DNA from 3 places in the Janthinobacterium sp. TPC_1 genome. Region 3 is predicted to be linked to each of the others. Evidence: predicted binding sites of a transcription regulator. Region 3 holds the regulator's gene; each other region holds the start of a gene.
The links. Region 3 encodes FNR, which switches genes on or off when oxygen is low (the NO sensors DNR and NnrR bind a similar motif). Its sites were predicted from a motif close to TTGATNNNNATCAA; they were not measured.
Positions count from the first base shown of each region.

Region 1: a site for FNR is predicted at 1,926-1,939, ahead of ACQVLG_RS04275 (universal stress protein). Genes of this name have one in related genera too.
Region 2: a site for FNR is predicted at 2,452-2,465, ahead of ACQVLG_RS04010 (KamA family radical SAM protein). Genes of this name have one in related genera too.

Region 1 is NZ_CP195157.1:870,845-876,749, reverse strand. Features, by position in the region: gene ACQVLG_RS04280 (hypothetical protein) at 1-855, opposite strand, end outside; gene ACQVLG_RS04275 (universal stress protein) at 925-1,761, opposite strand; gene ACQVLG_RS04270 (class I SAM-dependent methyltransferase) at 2,132-2,941, shown strand; gene ACQVLG_RS04265 (hypothetical protein) at 2,948-3,448, opposite strand; gene ACQVLG_RS04260 (M56 family metallopeptidase) at 3,513-4,259, opposite strand; gene ACQVLG_RS04255 (GNAT family N-acetyltransferase) at 4,267-4,683, opposite strand; gene ACQVLG_RS04250 (Imm10 family immunity protein) at 4,831-5,223, shown strand; gene ACQVLG_RS04245 (aminotransferase-like domain-containing protein) at 5,395-5,905, opposite strand, start outside.
Region 2 is NZ_CP195157.1:820,451-826,355, reverse strand. Features, by position in the region: gene ACQVLG_RS04025 (DNA-3-methyladenine glycosylase) at 1-101, shown strand, start outside; gene ACQVLG_RS04020 (methyl-accepting chemotaxis protein) at 82-1,794, opposite strand; gene ACQVLG_RS04015 (cache domain-containing protein) at 1,863-2,264, opposite strand; gene ACQVLG_RS04010 (KamA family radical SAM protein) at 2,604-3,968, shown strand; gene ACQVLG_RS04005 (MFS transporter) at 3,971-5,248, shown strand; gene ACQVLG_RS04000 (fumarylacetoacetate hydrolase family protein) at 5,270-5,905, shown strand, end outside.
Region 3 is NZ_CP195157.1:1,542,858-1,548,762, reverse strand. Features, by position in the region: gene ACQVLG_RS07525 (response regulator) at 1-195, opposite strand, end outside; partial or broken gene ACQVLG_RS07520 (ATP-binding protein) at 389-625, opposite strand; gene ACQVLG_RS07515 (cache domain-containing protein) at 517-2,157, opposite strand; gene fnr (fumarate/nitrate reduction transcriptional regulator Fnr) at 2,397-3,155, shown strand; gene ACQVLG_RS07505 (FixH family protein) at 3,280-3,804, opposite strand; gene ccoG (cytochrome c oxidase accessory protein CcoG) at 3,907-5,289, opposite strand; gene ccoP (cytochrome-c oxidase, cbb3-type subunit III) at 5,294-5,905, opposite strand, start outside.

The DNA of each region.
Region 1 (5,905 bases), 670 kb from region 3:
CAGGGCCGTGGCGGCCGGCTGGCGGCGCAGGTAATAGTGGCGGTACAGCAAGATTTCGCCCCACACCAGCAGCAGCGTTAGCAGGGCGAACAGGCCCAGCGTGATCTTGAGCGAATTGAAATACGCGCCGGCCTGGCGCTTGATGGCGTCGATGATGAAGATCATCGGCACTGACTTGTCGAGTTTGCTGAAGTCGGCCTGGCGCGCCACGTCGGTGGTCAGGCGCACGGCCAGATCGGTGCCCAGCGCGGCCAGCTCGCCCGTCGCCTGGCCACGGAAGTTGGCGCCCTTGAGCGCTTCGCCGAGCAGGCCGACCCTGGCGATCAGCTGTTCCTGCAGCACTTGCGTCAGCAGCACGCTGCCGCGGCGCAGGATGAATTCATTGATCCAGCGCGCCTTGCTGCGTTCCCAGTAGCTGCTGGACGTGGGCTGGTAATACATGCCTTGCACGAAGGGCTCGAGCAGGCTGCGCACGCTGATGGGCTGGCCCGGGGCGATCAGCTTGACCTGCTGCTCCAGGTAGACGCGCAGCGCCGGCATCTGTGCCTCTACCACGGGCTGCAGGTCGCGCTCGAGGGCCTGGTTGACCACGCGGTGCACGCTGTGCACGGCGCCAAACCCGCTGCCGAGGAGCGGCAGCGCGAGCAGGATCAACACATAGCTGAGCTTGGCGGCCACATGCCAGGCGGGCGGACGGCGCACCAGCAGGCATTTTTTGGCCAGCTGGTGGCAGATGCCGAGCGCCAGCACAAAGCCGAGCACGCCATACAGCAGCAGCCACGGCAGGACGGTCCACAGCAGGTCGCTGCCGAACGGCGCCAGGGCGCTGCCCCAATTGATCAGTTGTTGCTTCATCTACATTGCCTTGATATGGAAAATCAGGCAAGTATAGCCATTGTGCAACAGAACGTGGCGCGCGGAACCTCAGTGCGCCATCAGCACGGGCAAGGTCATCTGGCGCAGCACGGTTTCCGTCACGCCGCCCAGCAGGATTTCGCGGAAGCGGGCGTGGCCGTAGCCGCCCATCACCAGCAAGTCCGCATGCACCTCGGCGGCCATGGCCAGCAGCGCCGCACCGATGTCGCCGATGGCGACGGTCTGGCGTACCTCGACGGGCACGCCATGGCGGCTCAGGTAGGCGGCGATGTCGGCGCCCGGATGGCGGGCCGGTTGCGCATGGCCCGCGGGCGGGTGCAGCAGGGCCAGCACCACAAGGCGCGCCGCGCGCAGCAGCGGCAGGGCGTGGCCGATGGCGCGCGTCGCTTCCATGCTGCCGTCCCAGGCCACCACGACCGTGTTGTCCACTTGCGCGAATTGACCGCTGTGCGGCACGATCAGCACGGGACGGGCCGCGTTCAGCATCACGTAGGGCACCAGGTCGCTCATGGCGCCGGGCAGCGCCTCGCTGGCGTCGTGCTGGCTGAGCACCGTCAGGTCGCTGTAGCGGGCGCTGACGGCCATGCCGCCATCTTCATCGTCTTCGATCAGGCGCCGTTCCAGCGAGACGGCGCCGGCCTGGCGCGCCAGCGTTTCGAACTGGTCCAGCGCCTGCTCCGCCTGGCCGTGCAGGGCATTGATCTGCGCTGCCACGGCGCTGCCGCGCATGCCGCGGTTGTTTTGCAGGGTAAAGCGCGACATGCCCGTCATGGCGGCGCCGATCAGGTGCGCCTGGTGCGCGTGCGCCAGCCGCGCCGCGATGGCGATGCGCTGCGGCGCATGGCGCGACAGGTCGGCGTGGACGAGGATGGATTTGTAGGCCATGGTGTCATTCGCTAGTCAGGATGGCAACAAGGCTAGAACGGCAACACGGGCAAGTCCAGCATTGCCGTGCTGGACGGCGGTTTTCTTATGCGGCGCTTGACGTGGGTCAAAAAAACACGGGCCATGACCTTTCGCAAGGCCGCCGCCAGGAAATTGCGAGGTGTTTGATGTGCATCAAAATGCCGGGTCCGCCACCAGCCATAATGGCCTTGAACTCCTTGCCCTTCCAGTGGTCTGCAACGGCGCCGGCGCCATCTGTCCGGCACTTCCTTGTGTGACGCAACAACGCTGGCCGTGGCGGGAGTTCACTTCTCGGCGCCTTGCCTGGAGTCATGCTACATTCGCATCCTGTTTTTCTGAAAGGATGACGATGCCTTTAGGTAATCACGGTAACAACTTCTTGCAGCACAATCAGCAAGCCTGGGATGCGCAGGCTGCACGCAACAGTCCCTGGTCGCAGCCCGTCGACAGCGCCACCATCGCCGCGGCCCGTGCCGGGCAGTGGCAAATCCATCTGACGCCCGGCCCCTTGCCGGCCGGCTGGCTGGGCGAGGTGCGCGGCAAGCGCATCCTGTGCCTGGCCGGCGCCGGCGGGCAGCAGGCGCCCGTGCTGGCCGCCGCCGGCGCGCACGTCACCGTCTTCGACCTGTCTGAACAGCAGCTCGCGCAAGACCGTATGGTGGCTGAACGCGACGGCTTGCAACTGGACACCGTCCAGGGCGACATGCGCGACCTGGCCCGCTTTGCCGACGCCAGCTTCGATGTCATCATCCACCCCGTGTCGAACCAGTACGTGCCCGATATCGCCCCCGTGTGGCGCGAATCCGCGCGCGTGCTGGCCGATGGCGGTGTGTTGCTGAGCAGTTTCTTCAATCCGGCCGTCTTCATCGGCGACCGCGATCCGCAATGGGCACAGCAGGGCTTGATACGCCCCCGTTTCGTGCTGCCGTATTCGGATGTGGAGGATATGGATGCCGATGCGCTGGCGGCGCGCATGGAGAAGGGCGAGGCGCTGGTCTTCGGCCATGGCCTGGACAGCCAGATCGGCGGCCAGCTGGCGGCGGGTTTCATGCTGGCGGGTTACCACGAGGAAATGCATCCCCACCCGCGCTTTGAAATTGAAAAGTATCTGCCCAGCTTTATTGCCACGCGGGCCGTCAGGCTGGCGCGCGCGGCATAGCGGTCATTAGTTGTACGGCTGCAAGTCCAGCCAGACGGCGTACGACAGGCGCTTGCCATTCCACAGGCCGCCGCCGCGGATGACGGCGTCGCACGAGGTCAGCTGGCCCACCAGATCCATGCGGCCCAGGTTGCGGCGCAGGCGCAACGCGTCGTTGTGCGACAGGTAGCCGACCAGCTGGCCATCGATGAAGACGGCGATGGCCTTGTCCTGGAACGGGTTGGCATCGTCGCAGACGAGCAGGGCCAGGCATTTTTCTTCCGCGTTGCCGGGACCGTGCTCGCCGGCCAGCCTGGCGATGGCGGGCTGGTACATCGCTTCGTTTTCCACTTCCGACGCAAAGCGCCCCTCATCGCTCCAGTGGTGCGCCGGTGCGCCGGCAGGGATCGCCGGCACGTACTGGCGCACGGAGACGAGCGGCTTGTGCAGCGGTTTGACGGGTGTGCGGCCGCTGAAGACGTAGTACAGCAGGGCGATGACGATCACGATGGCAAGCAGGTAAAGCATGGTATCTCTCTGATTTCTGAAGGGGAAGCCGGTGGCGCGGGCGCATTGCGCGGCGTTGCCGCTACTATAGCAAGTTCGCCGCCTGGTTCCGGGTAAATCTGGCCATCAGGCGGCGCCGCCGGCGCAGTGCGCGCGGGTCGTTCAGCACGATGGGCGAGGCGCCCGTCAAGCCCGAATAGTACTGGCCGTGCCGGAGCAGGACGGTGGCGTAGTCGCGCAGCGCGTGGCCGTGCGCCAGCATGCGCGCGTCGCAATCGACCTCGATGGCAAAGCGCAGCCGGTGCAGCTGCCACCACAGGGGCAGGTTCCACGGCATGATCAGGATCAAGGCGTAGGCCAGGGCCAGCAGCTGCGGGTCGCGCGCGGCCAGCCGGCATTGCTCGTGCGCCAGCAGCAGCGCCTGTTGCTGGGGAGGAATCAGTTGCAGCCAGACGGGCATCACGATGCGGGGGCGCAGCAAGCCTGCCACGCAGGGGCCGATGCCGCCGCTCAAGTACACGGGCGTGCCCAGCAGCGATGTTTTTTGCCAGCGCCGCTGGTGCGACAGCAGCCAGACGCTGCGCAGCGCCAGCAGCGTCAGCATGCCTGCAGACACCATAAACCAGCCCAGTTTCAGCTGCGCCTGCTCCGCCGGCATGGCCTTCAGCACGCCGGGCAGCCACGCCAGGGGCACGATGGCGGACGCGGCGATGGCCGCCAGCCACAGCCAGCGTGTCGCGCGCCCGCGCCGCTGCAGCATAGGCTCGGCGCGCCAGGCGCCGGCCGCCAGCAGCAGCGCCAGCGCCATGCTGCACAGCAGCCAGGCAGGCATCGGGCGCCTAGCGCTTCAGCGCCATGCCGACGGAGGCGGGCGCCGTATGCTGGAAACCGAACTGCGCGTACAGGTCTTGCGCCTGGCCATCGGCGATCAGGCTGACGTAGGCGCTGTCCGGCACGTCGCTGTCGATGAACTGGCGGATTTCGCGCATGATCAGCTTGCCCAGGCCCTTGCCCTGGTGAGCCGGCAGCACGGCGATATCGACCACCTGGTAAAAACAGCCGCCATCGCCGATGACCCTGCCCATGCCGACCACCGTGTCGCCGAGCAGCACTTGCACGGCGAACAGGGAATTCGGCAAGCCCTTGGCCGCCGCCTCCGTGCTTTTCGCGCTCAGCCCGGCGGCAACGCGCAGCTGCTGGTAGGTGGCGATGGCGGGGATGGCCAGGCGGGTGGTGTAGGACGATGCTGCGGACAAGGCGTTCTCCTGTGCAATATGGATGGAATGGCCATTATAGGCGGCCAGCGCGGTTGGGGGCGGCACGCTTTATTCGCCGCGCCCTATGTCGTGCGCGGCGCTTTTGCGCTATCGTGGCGCCATCCCTAGAATTGTTGAAAGCATGCCATGTCCGCAGGATTTACCGCCACCGAATTGTCCGTCATCCATGAAGACGACGCCCTGATCACCACCCTGGCCGCGCCAGCCGGCAAAGGCGAGCCCGTCTACCTGATGCTGCAGCGCGCCGACGAATACGACGAGCAGGACGTGGCCACGGGCATGGACGAGCCGTATATCGAATACTGCGGCCAGGAATTTGCGTGGTATGGCCACATGCACGCCGTGATCCTGCATCCGAACCGCCTGTCCGTGCAGATGGATGCCGAGGCCGCCATGCAGATGGATGACGACGGCCAGATCGACGTGCGTTTCAACCTGACGCCCGAGCGCTACGCCCAGCTGCAGCAGGCGCTGCGCACCACGTTCGAGGGCTGCGATTACTACCGCGAGGAGCGTTGATCTGCGCGCACGACGCCGGCCATGGCGTCGGCCATGCCCGGTAGCGGGCATTGACTGGAGGAGTGGACGATGACGGTGCTGATACCCGGTTTGCTGCTGTGCCTCGGCGTGCACTCGGTGCGCATCGTCGCCGGCGGCTGGCGTGGCTTTCTCGCCGTGTTTCCTGGTCAGTTACACCACGGCGGCGCTGAACGACTCGGGCCGCCGCGCTAGCAGATGGGACAGTCGTTGCAGACCCGCCTGCAGGCGGCCACGGTCCTTGATGCTGCCCAGGGAAATCCGAATGGCATTCACGGATGCGCCGCCGGTGGCGAATGCCTCCGCCGGCGTGACGGCGATGCCGGAGCTGGCGGCGGCATGCGCCAGCTGCGAGGAGTTCCAGTACGCCGGCAACTCGATCCATACATGCAGGCCGTCTTCCGCGCCGCTGTAGCGCCCCGCCAGGATATCGCGCGCCATCCGGTGGCGCAGGCGCGCCTCCTTGCGTACGCCTTCCATCAAGCCGTCAGCCGAACCGTCGAGTATCCACTGCGTGGCCAGTGCGGCCGTCAGAGGCGCGACCATCAGCGCAAAGGATCGTAGCGCGACCAGGAAGCGTTCGCGCTCGAACGGGTCGCGTAGCAGCACGAAGGCGACACGCAAGCCGGGCGTCAGGCATTTCGACAGGGTGGAGATGTAGACC
Region 2 (5,905 bases), 720 kb from region 3:
GCATTTCCAGGGCGATGGACACGCCGTGGCGCTTCGTGCTGGCCGGTTCGCGCTATCTGAGCAAACCGATGCGCACGCCTGTCATTGAGTCACCTCGCTAGCCGCGCCGGCGCTGCGGCGCATCCTTGGCGCCACGCTTGCCGGACATGCCGCGCAGCGGGCTGTGCAACGCGCGCCGTTCCTGGCCGGGCGTCCTGGCGGGGTCTTGAAAGGCGTCGCTGTCCGCGCTGGCGGGCGCCGCCGTGTGGCTGGATCCAGGGTAAAGACGCTGACCGCCGCCGACAGTTTGACGGCCTGGTTCTGCAAGCTGGCCGCCGCCGCTGCCGCCTGCTCCACCAGGGCCGCGTTTTGCTGCGTGACGTCATCCATTTGCGCCACCGCCTGGTTCACTTCCGTGATGCCGGACGCCTGCTCGGCGCTGGCCTCTTTCACGCGCTGGATGATCTCGTTGACCTGCTGCACCGAGGCGACGATGGCGCCCATGCTGTCGCCCGCCAGCTGCACGGCCACGCTGCCGCCGTCGATGGTGGTGACGGACGTGGCGATCAGTGTCTTGATCTCTTTGGCCGCCTGCGCCGAGCGCTGCGCCAGGGTGCGCACTTCCGACGCCACCACGGCAAAGCCGCGGCCCTGCTCGCCCGCACGCGCCGCTTCCACCGCCGCATTCAGCGCGAGGATATTGGTCTGGAAGGAAATACCGTCGATCACGCCGATAATATCCACGATCTGGCGCGAATTGGCGCGAATTGTCGCCATCGTCGTCACGGCTTGCTGCATCGACATGCCCCCTTGCACGGCCAGGGTGGACGCTTGCCCCGCCAGCTCGCAGGCCAGCTGGGCGTTGTCGGCGTTGTCATTGACGGCTTGCGTCAGCGCTTCCATGGCGCTCGACGTTTCTTCCAGTGAACTGGCTTGCATTTCCGTGCGCGCGGACAAGTCCAGATTACCGGTGGCAATTTCGCGCGAGGCCGTGTCGATCGATTGCACGGCGCCCATGATGGTGCGCAAGGTCTGGTTCAGGTGAGCGATGGTCTGGTCCAGCACGCGCGAGGTGGCGGCGATTTCGTCATTGCCCTGCTTGGGAGCGCCGGCCATCAGCTTGCCTGCCGCCAGGTCTTGCACGGCGTCGGCAATGCCGCGGATTTCCACCAGCATGGCGCGGCGCACCAGCATGGTGACCACGATGGAGACGAGAATGGACAGCAGCACCGTCAGCAACAGGCTCCAGCCCAGGCGGCGAAACTCGGCGCTGGCCGTCGCATGGGCCTGGCTGCTGAGCGTCGTTTCCAGCGCCGACAGCTGCGCCAGCTGCGTATTGAACTGGCCGAATTGCGTTTCCGCCTTGAGCATGGAATTGGTGGCGATCGACTGGTCCATCTGCGCCATTTCCATGGTTTCCAGCACGGCCTTGCGGTAGCCGGCCAGGGCCGCGATGGCCGCATCGACCAGGCTGCGCTCGGCGCCCGTGGCCGTGGCGCGCAAGGTGGCCAGCTGGGTGCCGATGGCTGCATGGCGCGCCTTGATCTGCTGCTCCAGCGTATCGAGGCGGGCCTTGGCGAAGCTGCCATTCGTCCACGACAGCAACTGGTACATATTGCCATGCACATGCCTGGCGTCGCCTAGTACGTCGGCGGCAGCTTTCAAATGCGCGATGCGCACCCGCACCATGTTTTCCAGCGAGGCATTTTGCCGCACCATGCCATACCAGGCGCCGCTCGAGCTGAGTATCAGCAGCAGCAAGACCAGAGCGGGCGCCAGCAACAATTTTGGTCCGATGCGTAATTGATTGAGCATGCTTGACTCCTGGCAGTGGCTGTTCGAACGGCAGGCGGCGCGCGGCGAGCGCGCGCGCCGCCCCTGCCTTATTTTTTGTAGATACCCGCTTCCAGCACCACATCGTTGACGCGCAGGATGTACGTGGTCTTCGGCTCGATCTTGCCGGTGGTGGGATTCTTGTACTGATAATCGACCCAGCCCTTGCCCTGTTTTTGCGCCAGCTCAATGATTTCACGGCGATATTTCTTGCCATTCGCATCGGGCACATCCGTCAAATCCTTGCCCACGATGGAAGGATTGATGGGGTGGGCCAGCACGATGCCCGTCTTGATGTCGCGCATGTCCACATACAGCGAGCCTTGGACGAAGTCCGGGTCTTTCGCCGTGATTTTCTTCATCATTTCTTCCTTGCCATGCGCCTTCATGAAGGCGGCGCCCCGTTCGGCCATGGCGATGGCGTCTTTTTTCCGTTGGTTCGACCGCGGCACTGACGCTGCCGCCGGCAAATGCCAGGCACAGCAGGCTACCCGTGAATAAGCGTTTCATGAAAGCTCCTTGTGGTATCGAGGGATGTGTTGCCAAGTCGTAATTTACGTCGCCGTCGGCGGCATCAAATTGCGGTGGAACAAACTAAGGTGTTGCTTGTAGGCAGCGTGCAACGGATCGACGGGCTTGTTGATATGTAGCAATTAGGTTCCATGCAGCAAGAATTATGATGACTTTCACAGCATGCCGCGCTGGGTTGGCATGGGGGTATAAAGGGTGAAATTGGCTGATATACGGCTGATTTCATGGAAGTTGTCGCTATTTATGGCAAGGAGCCGACCGTGTCCGCATTCACTACCGAGCCGTTTTCACCCAAGTTCAAGCCGTACACGCGGCAAACCATTCAACAGGCGCGGCAGTGGGAATGGCTGCCGGAAGAGCAGCGTGAAGCCGTGCAAGTGGTTTCGCACGTCTTGCCATTTCGCACCAATGAATATGTGCTCGATCAGCTGATCGACTGGAACAACATCCCTGACGATCCTATCTACCGTCTCGTCTTTCCCCACCGCGACATGCTGCCGCCGGAGCAATATGCGCATTTGCGCGACCTGGTGCTGGTGCAGCGGGACAAGGCTGCCATTGATGCCTATGTACACGGTATTCGCCTGGGCATGAATCCCCATCCGGCCGGGCAGATGACGCATAACGTGCCCAGGGTCAATGATGCGCCTGTGCGCGGCTTGCAGCATAAATATGCGCAAACGGTGCTGTTTTTCCCCAGCGCGGGCCAGACTTGCCACGCGTATTGCACCTTTTGCTTCCGCTGGCCCCAGTTCGTCGGCATGGATGACATGAAATTCGATGCGCGCGAATCGCATGAGTTGGTTGCCTACCTGAAACTGCATCCGGAAGTGACGGACGTGCTGATCACGGGCGGCGACCCGATGATCATGAACACGCGGCAACTGGCGGCCTACCTGGAACCGCTGCTGGCGCCGGGCCTGGAACATATCCAGAACATTCGCATCGGCACCAAGGCGGTGGCGTATTGGCCGCAGCGCTTTGTCTCGGACCGCGATGCGGATGACTTGATGCGCCTGTTCGAGCGCATCGTCAAGGCGGGCAAGAACTTGGCCGTGATGGGCCATTACAGCCACGCTGTCGAGTTGCGCCAGGACATCGCGCAGCAAGCCGTGAAACGTATCGTTTCCACGGGCGCCACCCTGCGCACGCAGGGGCCGCTGATTCGCCACATCAATGAAGATCCGGCATGCTGGGCCGAGCTGTGGCAGACGGGCACGCGCCTGGGAGCCATTCCGTATTACATGTTTGTCGAACGCGACACGGGGCCGCGCGGCTATTTCGAGTTGCCGCTGGCGAAGGCGTACGAAGTCTTCCAGGCCGCCTACCAGATGGTGTCCGGCCTGTCGCGCACGGTGCGTGGGCCATCCATGAGCGCGTTTCCCGGCAAGATTGTCATCGATGGCATCGTCAGCATCAATGGCGAGAAACTGTTTGCCCTGCAATTTTTGCAGGCGCGCAACCCGGACTGGGTACGCCGGCCGTTTTATGCGAAGTTCGACGCGGAAGCGACGTGGATGGACGATTTGAAGCCGGCCTTTGGCCACGAGAAGTTTTTCTTTGAAACGGATGAACCTCTACCGCACATGCCGCACAAAATCATCCGCCTGGCGCAGGCTGCCTGAGCATGCCTGCCGCCGGTGCGCCTGCCCGCTCCGGCGTGACCGTGTTCTGCCTGGTATTTCTGCCGTTCGCGCTCGGGCATTACCTGTCGTGCCTCCTGCGCGGCGTGAATGCCGTGCTGACGGCGGAGTTGCTGGGCGCCATCGCCCTGACGCCAGCGCAGCTGGGCCTGCTGACCAGCGCCTTTTTTCTCGCCTTTGCGTTGGTGCAATTGCCGGTTGGCATGGCGCTCGACCGTTATGGCCCCCGCACGGTGCAACTGTGGCTGCTGGCGCTGGCGGCCCTGGGCGTGTGGCTGTTCAGCCGGGGCCACAGCTTTGCCGAGCTGATGTGGGCCCGCGCCATCATGGGCGCCGGGCTGGGCGGCTGTTTCATGGCCGCCGTGAAAGCGATTTCGTGCGCCATCGCGCCATCGCGCCTGCCCTCCGTGCATGGCTACCTGATCGCCGTGGGCGGCCTGGGCGCGGCCACGGCCACGATGCCCGTCAAGCTGGCCCTGCATTACACGGACTGGCGCGGCGTGTTCCTGGGGCTGGCGCTGGCGGCGCTGGCCATCGGCCTGCTGATCCGCCTGCTGTCGCCGGCCATGCCCGCCGCTGCCGCAGGCATGAACCAGGCGAGCAAGGTCAGCGTCTGGAGCGTGTACCGCGATCCCGGCTTTCGCCGCACCATCGCGCTGATCCTGCTGCCGCACACGGTGTTTTTTGGCGTGCAGGGCTTGTGGGTGGGGCGCTGGCTGGCCGACGTGGGCGGCTTGTCCGATGACAGCGTGGCGTATTTGTTGTACTTGGGCATGGCGGCCGTCATCTTCGGCGCCATCGGCATGGGCATGCTGACGGAGTGGGCGGGCCGGCGTGGCATTGCACCCATGCAAGTGGCGGCCGCCGGCATCGTCCTGTTTGTCGCCGTGCAAGTGGCGATGGCGTGCAATGTGGTGCCCGGCCTGCCTTTGCTGTCCGTGCTGTTTACCTTGCTGGGCACGGTGACGGGCCTCGAATATGCGATCGTCGCGCAAAGCATGCCGGCCAGCTTGACGGGCAGGGCGGCCACCTGTTTGAATCTGCTCATTTTTACGGGCGCCTTCCTGGTGCAGGCGGGCTTTGGCCTGATCCTCGGCTGCTGGCCCCTGAACAGCCTGCAGCAGTATCCGCCGCAGGCGTACCAGGTGGCGTTTGGCGTGCTGGCCGCCTTGCAACTGCCGGGACTTGCGATGTTTTTCATCAACCACTACAGGCGTGCCGGGCCATCCGGTAAAATGGCAGCCTGCACACAGCGGCAATGATGATCAACTCCAAGGAAGACTATGAAACTCGTTCGTTATGGACGTCCAGGCAAGGAAAAACCGGGCCTGATCGATGAAGAAGGCAAACTGCGCGACCTGTCCGGCGTGATCGCGGATATTGACGGCGCGCAACTGTCCGACAAGGCCCTGCGCAAGCTGGCCAAGATCGACGAAAAGACGCTGCCCCTCGTGCGCGGCAATCCGCGCTTCGGCGTGCCGCTGGCGAAAGTCGGCAAGTTCATCGGCATCGGCCTGAACTACGCGGATCACGCGGCCGAGTCCGGCATGCCGATCCCGGCCGAACCCATCGTCTTCATGAAGGCCATCACTTGCCTGAACGGCCCGGACGACAATGTTGTGCTGCCGAAAGGTTCGAAGAAGACGGACTGGGAAGTGGAGCTGGGCGTGATCATCGGTACGCGCGCACAGTACGTGAGCGAAGAGGACGCCTTGAAATACGTGGCCGGCTATTGCGTCGTCAACGACATTTCCGAGCGCTCGTTCCAGCTGGAGCGGGGCGGCCAGTGGGATAAGGGCAAGGGCTGCGACACCTTCGGCCCCGTCGGCCCGTGGCTGGTGACGCGCGATGAAGTCATCGACGAGCAAGACCTGGACCTGTACCTGGAAGTCAACGGCAAGCGCATGCAGACGGGCAAT
Region 3 (5,905 bases):
CAGGTGGTTGCGGGCGAAGGCGTTGACCATCACCACGATGGGCTGGCGCTGGCCGGCCGCCGCCTGGCGGATGGCCTTGGCCGTGGCCAGGCCGTCCATCACGGGCATGTGCCAGTCGGCCAGCACCACGTCGTACGGTTGCTGCTGCGCCAGGCGCTCGCGGTACAGCTCGATGGCGGCAAAGCCGGAATCCACTTCGTCGGCCAGCCAGCCCCGCCTCGATCAGCTTGACGATCAGCTCGCGCGTGGTGCGGTTGTCGTCGGCCACCAGCAGGCGCAGCTGGCCCAGGGTGGGCGTGCGCCGCGTTTCGGCCGGCTGCGCCAGCATGTCGAACGGCACGCTGAACCAGAAGCGGCTGCCCTTGCCTTCGCTGCTGGCGACGGCGATGTCGCCGCCCATCATGTGGATCAGCTGCTTGCTGATGGCCAGGCCCAGGCCCGTGCCGCCGAAGCGCCGCGTGATGCTCTGGTCGCCCTGCGAAAACGCGGCGAACAGCTGCTGTTGCTGCAGTTCCGTCATGCCGATGCCCGTGTCGCGCACTTCAAAGCGCAGCCAGGCGCGGCCGTTGTCCTTCTCGGCCAGACTGACGGCCACCACCACTTCGCCTTGCTCCGTGAACTTGATGGCGTTGCCGGCCAGGTTGACGAGGATCTGCTGCAGCCGCTGGGCGTCGCCCACGAGGCGCCGCGGCACGTCGGGCTCGACGGCAATGCCAGTTCCAGCTCCTTTTCGCCCGCATTCATCGTCATCGTCGTGGCCAGCGTGTTCATGACTTCGTCGAGGTCGAATTCGACGGGCGACAATTCCATGCGGCGCGCCTCGATCTTCGAATAATCGAGCACGTCGTTGAGGATGCCCAGCAGCGACTGGCCCGCCACGCGCACCATGGTCAGATACTTGCGCTGTTCCGTATCGAGCTTGGTATTTCCCAGCAGATACACCATGCCCAGCACGGCATTGAGGGGCGTGCGGATTTCATGGCTCATGTTGGCCACGAAATCGCTCTTCGCGCGGTTGGCCGCCTCGGCCCGGTCGCGCTCCTGTTCCAGCTCCGCCGCGCGCGCTTCGAGCTCCTGCTGCAGCCGGTCGCGTTCGCTCATCAGGCCGTTGAAGGCTTCCGTCAGCTGGCCGATCTCGTCGCGCTGCTGCACGGGTACGGGGGTGAAGCGGCTGCCGCTGGTGCGCAGCGCCTGCAGGGTATCGCGCAGGCGCACCAGGGGCGACAGCAGGCGCACGGTAACCCAGCCCAGCACTGCTGCCGCGGCCAGCAGCGAGGCGAGGATGCTCCACAGCACCAGCCGGTACAGCACGCCATCGAACGGTTCGAAGGCGTCGTCGATGGGCAGCGAGGCGGCCAGCAGCCAGTTCACCGATTTCAGGCGCTTGAAGCTGTTGACGGCCGTAATGCCGCGGCTGTTGGTGCTGACCATGCTGCCTTCGCCATCGTCCTTCAGCAGCTGGGTCGTCGTCAGGTTGGCGTTCGGCAGGCGCGGCTGCAGCAAGCGGCTGGTGTCCGGGTGCAGCACGTAGCGCGGCACGGCGCCGCGCGTGAGGATGAAGTAATAGCCGCTCTTGCCGATCTTTTCCGAACGCAAACGGCCCAGCAGGTTGTCCTTGTACAGGCGCAATACGCCGATCACCACGCCGGCCACCTGGCCATCGGCGGCCAGCACGGGCGCCACCATCTGCACGATGGGCATGCCGCTCGATTTGCCCAGCATCGGTTCCGTGATCATGGGCTGGCGCGTGCGCAGGACGGTCTGGAAGTATTCGCGCTCGGCAACATTGATGCCGGCGCGCCCCGCCACTTCCGGCATGTCGGCCACGACGGCGCCATGCGCGTCGAGCACCAGCACGTCGTCGAACAGCACCAGCATCGAGCGGCGCGAATAGTATTGGCGCAACTGGGCGGGCTGGGCGATCAGTTCCGGCGGCTGCTGCCTGGCCGTCAGGGTGACGATCTGCAGCAGCATGGCCAGCTTGTCGTCGAGTTCGGCGGCGGTGCGGGTGATCAGGGACGACTGCTGGCTCAGCAGTACTCGGGTGAAATCGTCGCGCATGTGCTGCACCTGGATCATCGTGACCAGCGCGATCATGGCGATCGAGGTCAGGCTGGTGGCCAGCGCGACTTTTGCTTTGATGCCGAGAGGCTTCATGATTTCCTTTTCAGTACCGGGCGGCACAGGCGGCAGATAATGCTGTCAGGAATTTTCCTATCAATGCCCCAGCTTGGCAAGCGCCACCGCGCAAATTGCCTGCCCCGTACGGCCTTTTGACGATGTTGCCATATAATTAAAGTCGGAACGTCGTTTATTCAGCGAAATTGCGGTGAAATTGGCACACGGCAACCCTGTATGCAGTAAACTTGTTGTTGCATTTTCTAAAAGGTACCGACATGACTGAAGCGCTACTCACTCCAACCTTGCCCACCGTGAACGTGGAGGCGTTGCGTGCGCGATGCTCGACTTGCAGCATGCATCAATTGTGCCTGCCGATGGGCCTCGATGTGGGCGACATGGACAGACTGGACCAGATCATCGGCCGCCGCCGCAAGATCGTGCGCGGCGCCTCGCTGTTCCGCATCGGCGACTCGTTCCAGAACCTGTACGCGATCCGTCTGGGCCACTTCAAGACGTACCAGATCAATCCCGGCGGCGAAGAGCAGGTGACGGGTTTCCAGATGGCCGGCGAACTGCTGGGCATGGACGCCATCAGCGCCGACCGCCACCACTGTAATGCGGTGGCCCTGGAAGATAGTGAAGTGTGTGAAATCCCGTTTTCCAGCCTGGAACAATTGCTGGGCAACATGCCGACCCTGCTGCGCCATTTCCACCGCATGATGAGCCAGGAAATCACGCGCGAGCAAAGCGTGATGCTGTTGCTGGGCAATATGCAGGCGACGCAGCGTTTTGCCGCCTTCATCGTCAACCTGGCGTCGCGCTACGAGGCGCGCGGCTATTCGAGCAGCAAATTCCAGCTGCGCATGTCGCGCGAGGAAATCGGCAACTACCTGGGCCTGACCATCGAGAGCGTCAGCCGCTTATTGTCGAAATTCAAGAAGGAAGGCTGGCTGCGCGTCTCCAACCGCGAGATCGAGATCCTGCAGCCGGCGAAACTGAAGGCCATTACGGCCGGTACGGACGTCTGCAAATAACAGCACCGTCAAAACCTACTGCGCGTCGCGCTTTGCGGCCTGCGATGCTCGCTGTGCTATAGCACAGCTGTGCTTCTCAGCCACAAATCACTGCCGCTCGCTACGGTTTTCCCGGCACTGTACGTTATAGTTCTTCATCCGCATGCAGCGCGATGCTGCGCTGCAACGGCCAGGTCCAGATGCCGGACAGGCGCCACTCGCGCTTATCGTTTTCCACCAGCACCTGCCAGCGGCTGCGTTCGAGCATCGGCAGCGTCACGGAAAAATTGCCGGCCGCATCGGGCTGCACCAGCAGCTTGATATCCTTTTCCGGCAACGTCGCATGCGCCAGGTGCAGCTGCAGCGGACCCTGGTACGCCTTGCCGAAGCTGTGCACGGAACCGCTGAGGCGCGCTGCAGCGACGTCATACGACAGGCTGGTATCCATCGCCAGGTTGCTGGCGGCCGTGTCGCGCTTCAAATCCTGGTTGATGGCCTTGCCCTGCTTGTAATAATCGCCCACCACCAGCGCATCGGGTTGCGTAAACGCAATATAGCCCATGAAACTGCCGACGACCACGGACAGGCCGGGACCGATCATCAGCAGCCATGGCCAGCGGTGCTTGTACCACGGGGCAACGGGAGGTTGCAGTTTCAGACTGTCGGACATGCTATTTCTCCTGTTTAATCAGCCAGTCCCCATGCGGGAACCGGCCTTCCTGCAACTTCGTGGCGGCGGCGAGGGCACCCGGTCCCCGTCCGCCTTTCCTTGTTAACGTGGCACGATGAATACCGCGCTTTCACGCACATGCAGCGACGGGTCGTCCAGCGATTGCAATTCGATCGCAATCTTGTTCGAGCCTTTCTCGCCGACGCCGTGCGGCACGCGCAGGCGGATCGGCCAGCCCAGCGTTTCCGTTGGCTGCAAGGTCACTTCTTCGCGCGTCAGCAAGGTCAGGCCCGGCAAGCCGGATGCGCTGATTTTGAAATGCTGGCTTTGCTCCGAGGTGTTCATGATCTGCAGGCGGTAGACGTTTTCGATCATGCCGTCTTCCACTTCGCGTCCCATCGAACCGCGGTCGCGGATCACGTCCATCTTCAGCGGCGTGCGCAGGGCCAGCGAAGTACACACGGCGATGATGATCAGGGCCAGGATGGAAGTGTAGATCAAGACGCGCGGGCGCATGGCGCGCTGGCGTATCTGCTTCGAATTGAAGTTGTTTTCCATCGCATGGTCGGTACTGTAGCGTACCAGTCCCCGCGGCCGGTCGACCTTGTCCATCACGCTGTTGCAGGCATCGACGCAGGCGGCGCAGCCGATGCATTCATACTGCAGGCCGTTGCGGATATCGATGCCGGTCGGACACACCTGCACGCACAGGGTGCAGTCGATGCAATCGCCGAGCTTGTCGTTGTTGCCGGCCTTCTTGCTCATGGCGCCGCGTGGTTCGCCGCGCTTGGCATCGTAGGTGATGATCAGGGTGTCCTGGTCGAACATGGCGCTCTGGAAGCGCGCGTAGGGGCACATGTATTTGCACACCTGCTCGCGCAGCCAGCCCGCGTTGCCGTAGGTTGCCAGGCTGTAGAACAAGACCCAGAACCACTCCCAGGGACCGAAATTGAGCGTGGTCACCGCGTGCGCCAGTTCCTTGATCGGCGTGAAGTAGCCGACAAAGGTAAAGCCCGTCCACAGGGCGATGGCGCCCCATACCAGGTGCTTGGCCGTCTTCTTGAACGCCTTGCGCAGGGACGGACCCTGCTTGTCGAGGGCCATGCGCGCGCTGCGCGTGCCCTCGATGCGGCGTTCGACCCACAGGAAGATTTCCGTGTATACCGTTTGCGGGCAAGAGAACCCGCACCACACCCGCCCGGCAATGGCCGTGACGAGGAACAACAAATACGCACAGATGATCAGCAGGGCCGCCAGATAGATGAAATCCTGGGGCCACAGCACGACGCCGAAAATGTAGAACTTGCGCGTGGTCAAATCGAACAGCAGGGCTTGCCTGCCATTCCAGGTCAACCACGGCAAGCCGTAGAACGCGAGCTGGGTAAGCCATACGCATACCCATCGCCAGGTAGCGTAGCGTCCTTTGGCCTCGCGAGGGTAGATTTGCTCGCGGGCCGCATACATCTTGATGACTTGAGGTTCCATTACATCATTTCACGGGCGTCTGGGGATTCGACAGGCTCCAGACATACGCCGACAGCACGTGTACCTTGGATTCGCCGAGGAAATCGCTGAAGGCCGGCATGGTGTTGGAGCGACCCTTGCGCACGGTTTCCATGATGGTATCGGCGCTGCCGCCGTACAGCCAGATCTTGTCCGTCAGGTTAGGCGAACCGAGCATCTGGTTGCCCTTCGCATCGGCGCCGTGACAGGCCATGCAGGCGCCGAACTTGGCCTTGCCCAGCACGGATTTGACGGGATCCGAGGTGGAACCGGACAGGCTCAGCACGTAATGGGCCACGTTCTCGACATCCTTTTCGGAACCGAGCGCGGCGCCCATCGGCGGCATTTGCCCATTACGGCCGTGCATGATGGTGGTCTTGATGATGTCGGGATCGCCGCCATACAGCCAGTCCTTGTCCGTCAGGTTGGGGAAGCCCTTGTTGCCGCGCGCATCCGAACCGTGGCATTGCGCGCAGTAGGTCAGGAACAAACGCTGGCCGATGGCTTGCGCCTGCGGATCGGCGGCCACCGTCTTCAAGTCCTGGCTCAGGTACTTGTTGAACAGGGGACCGTAGTCGGCTTCCGCCTTTTTCAGCTC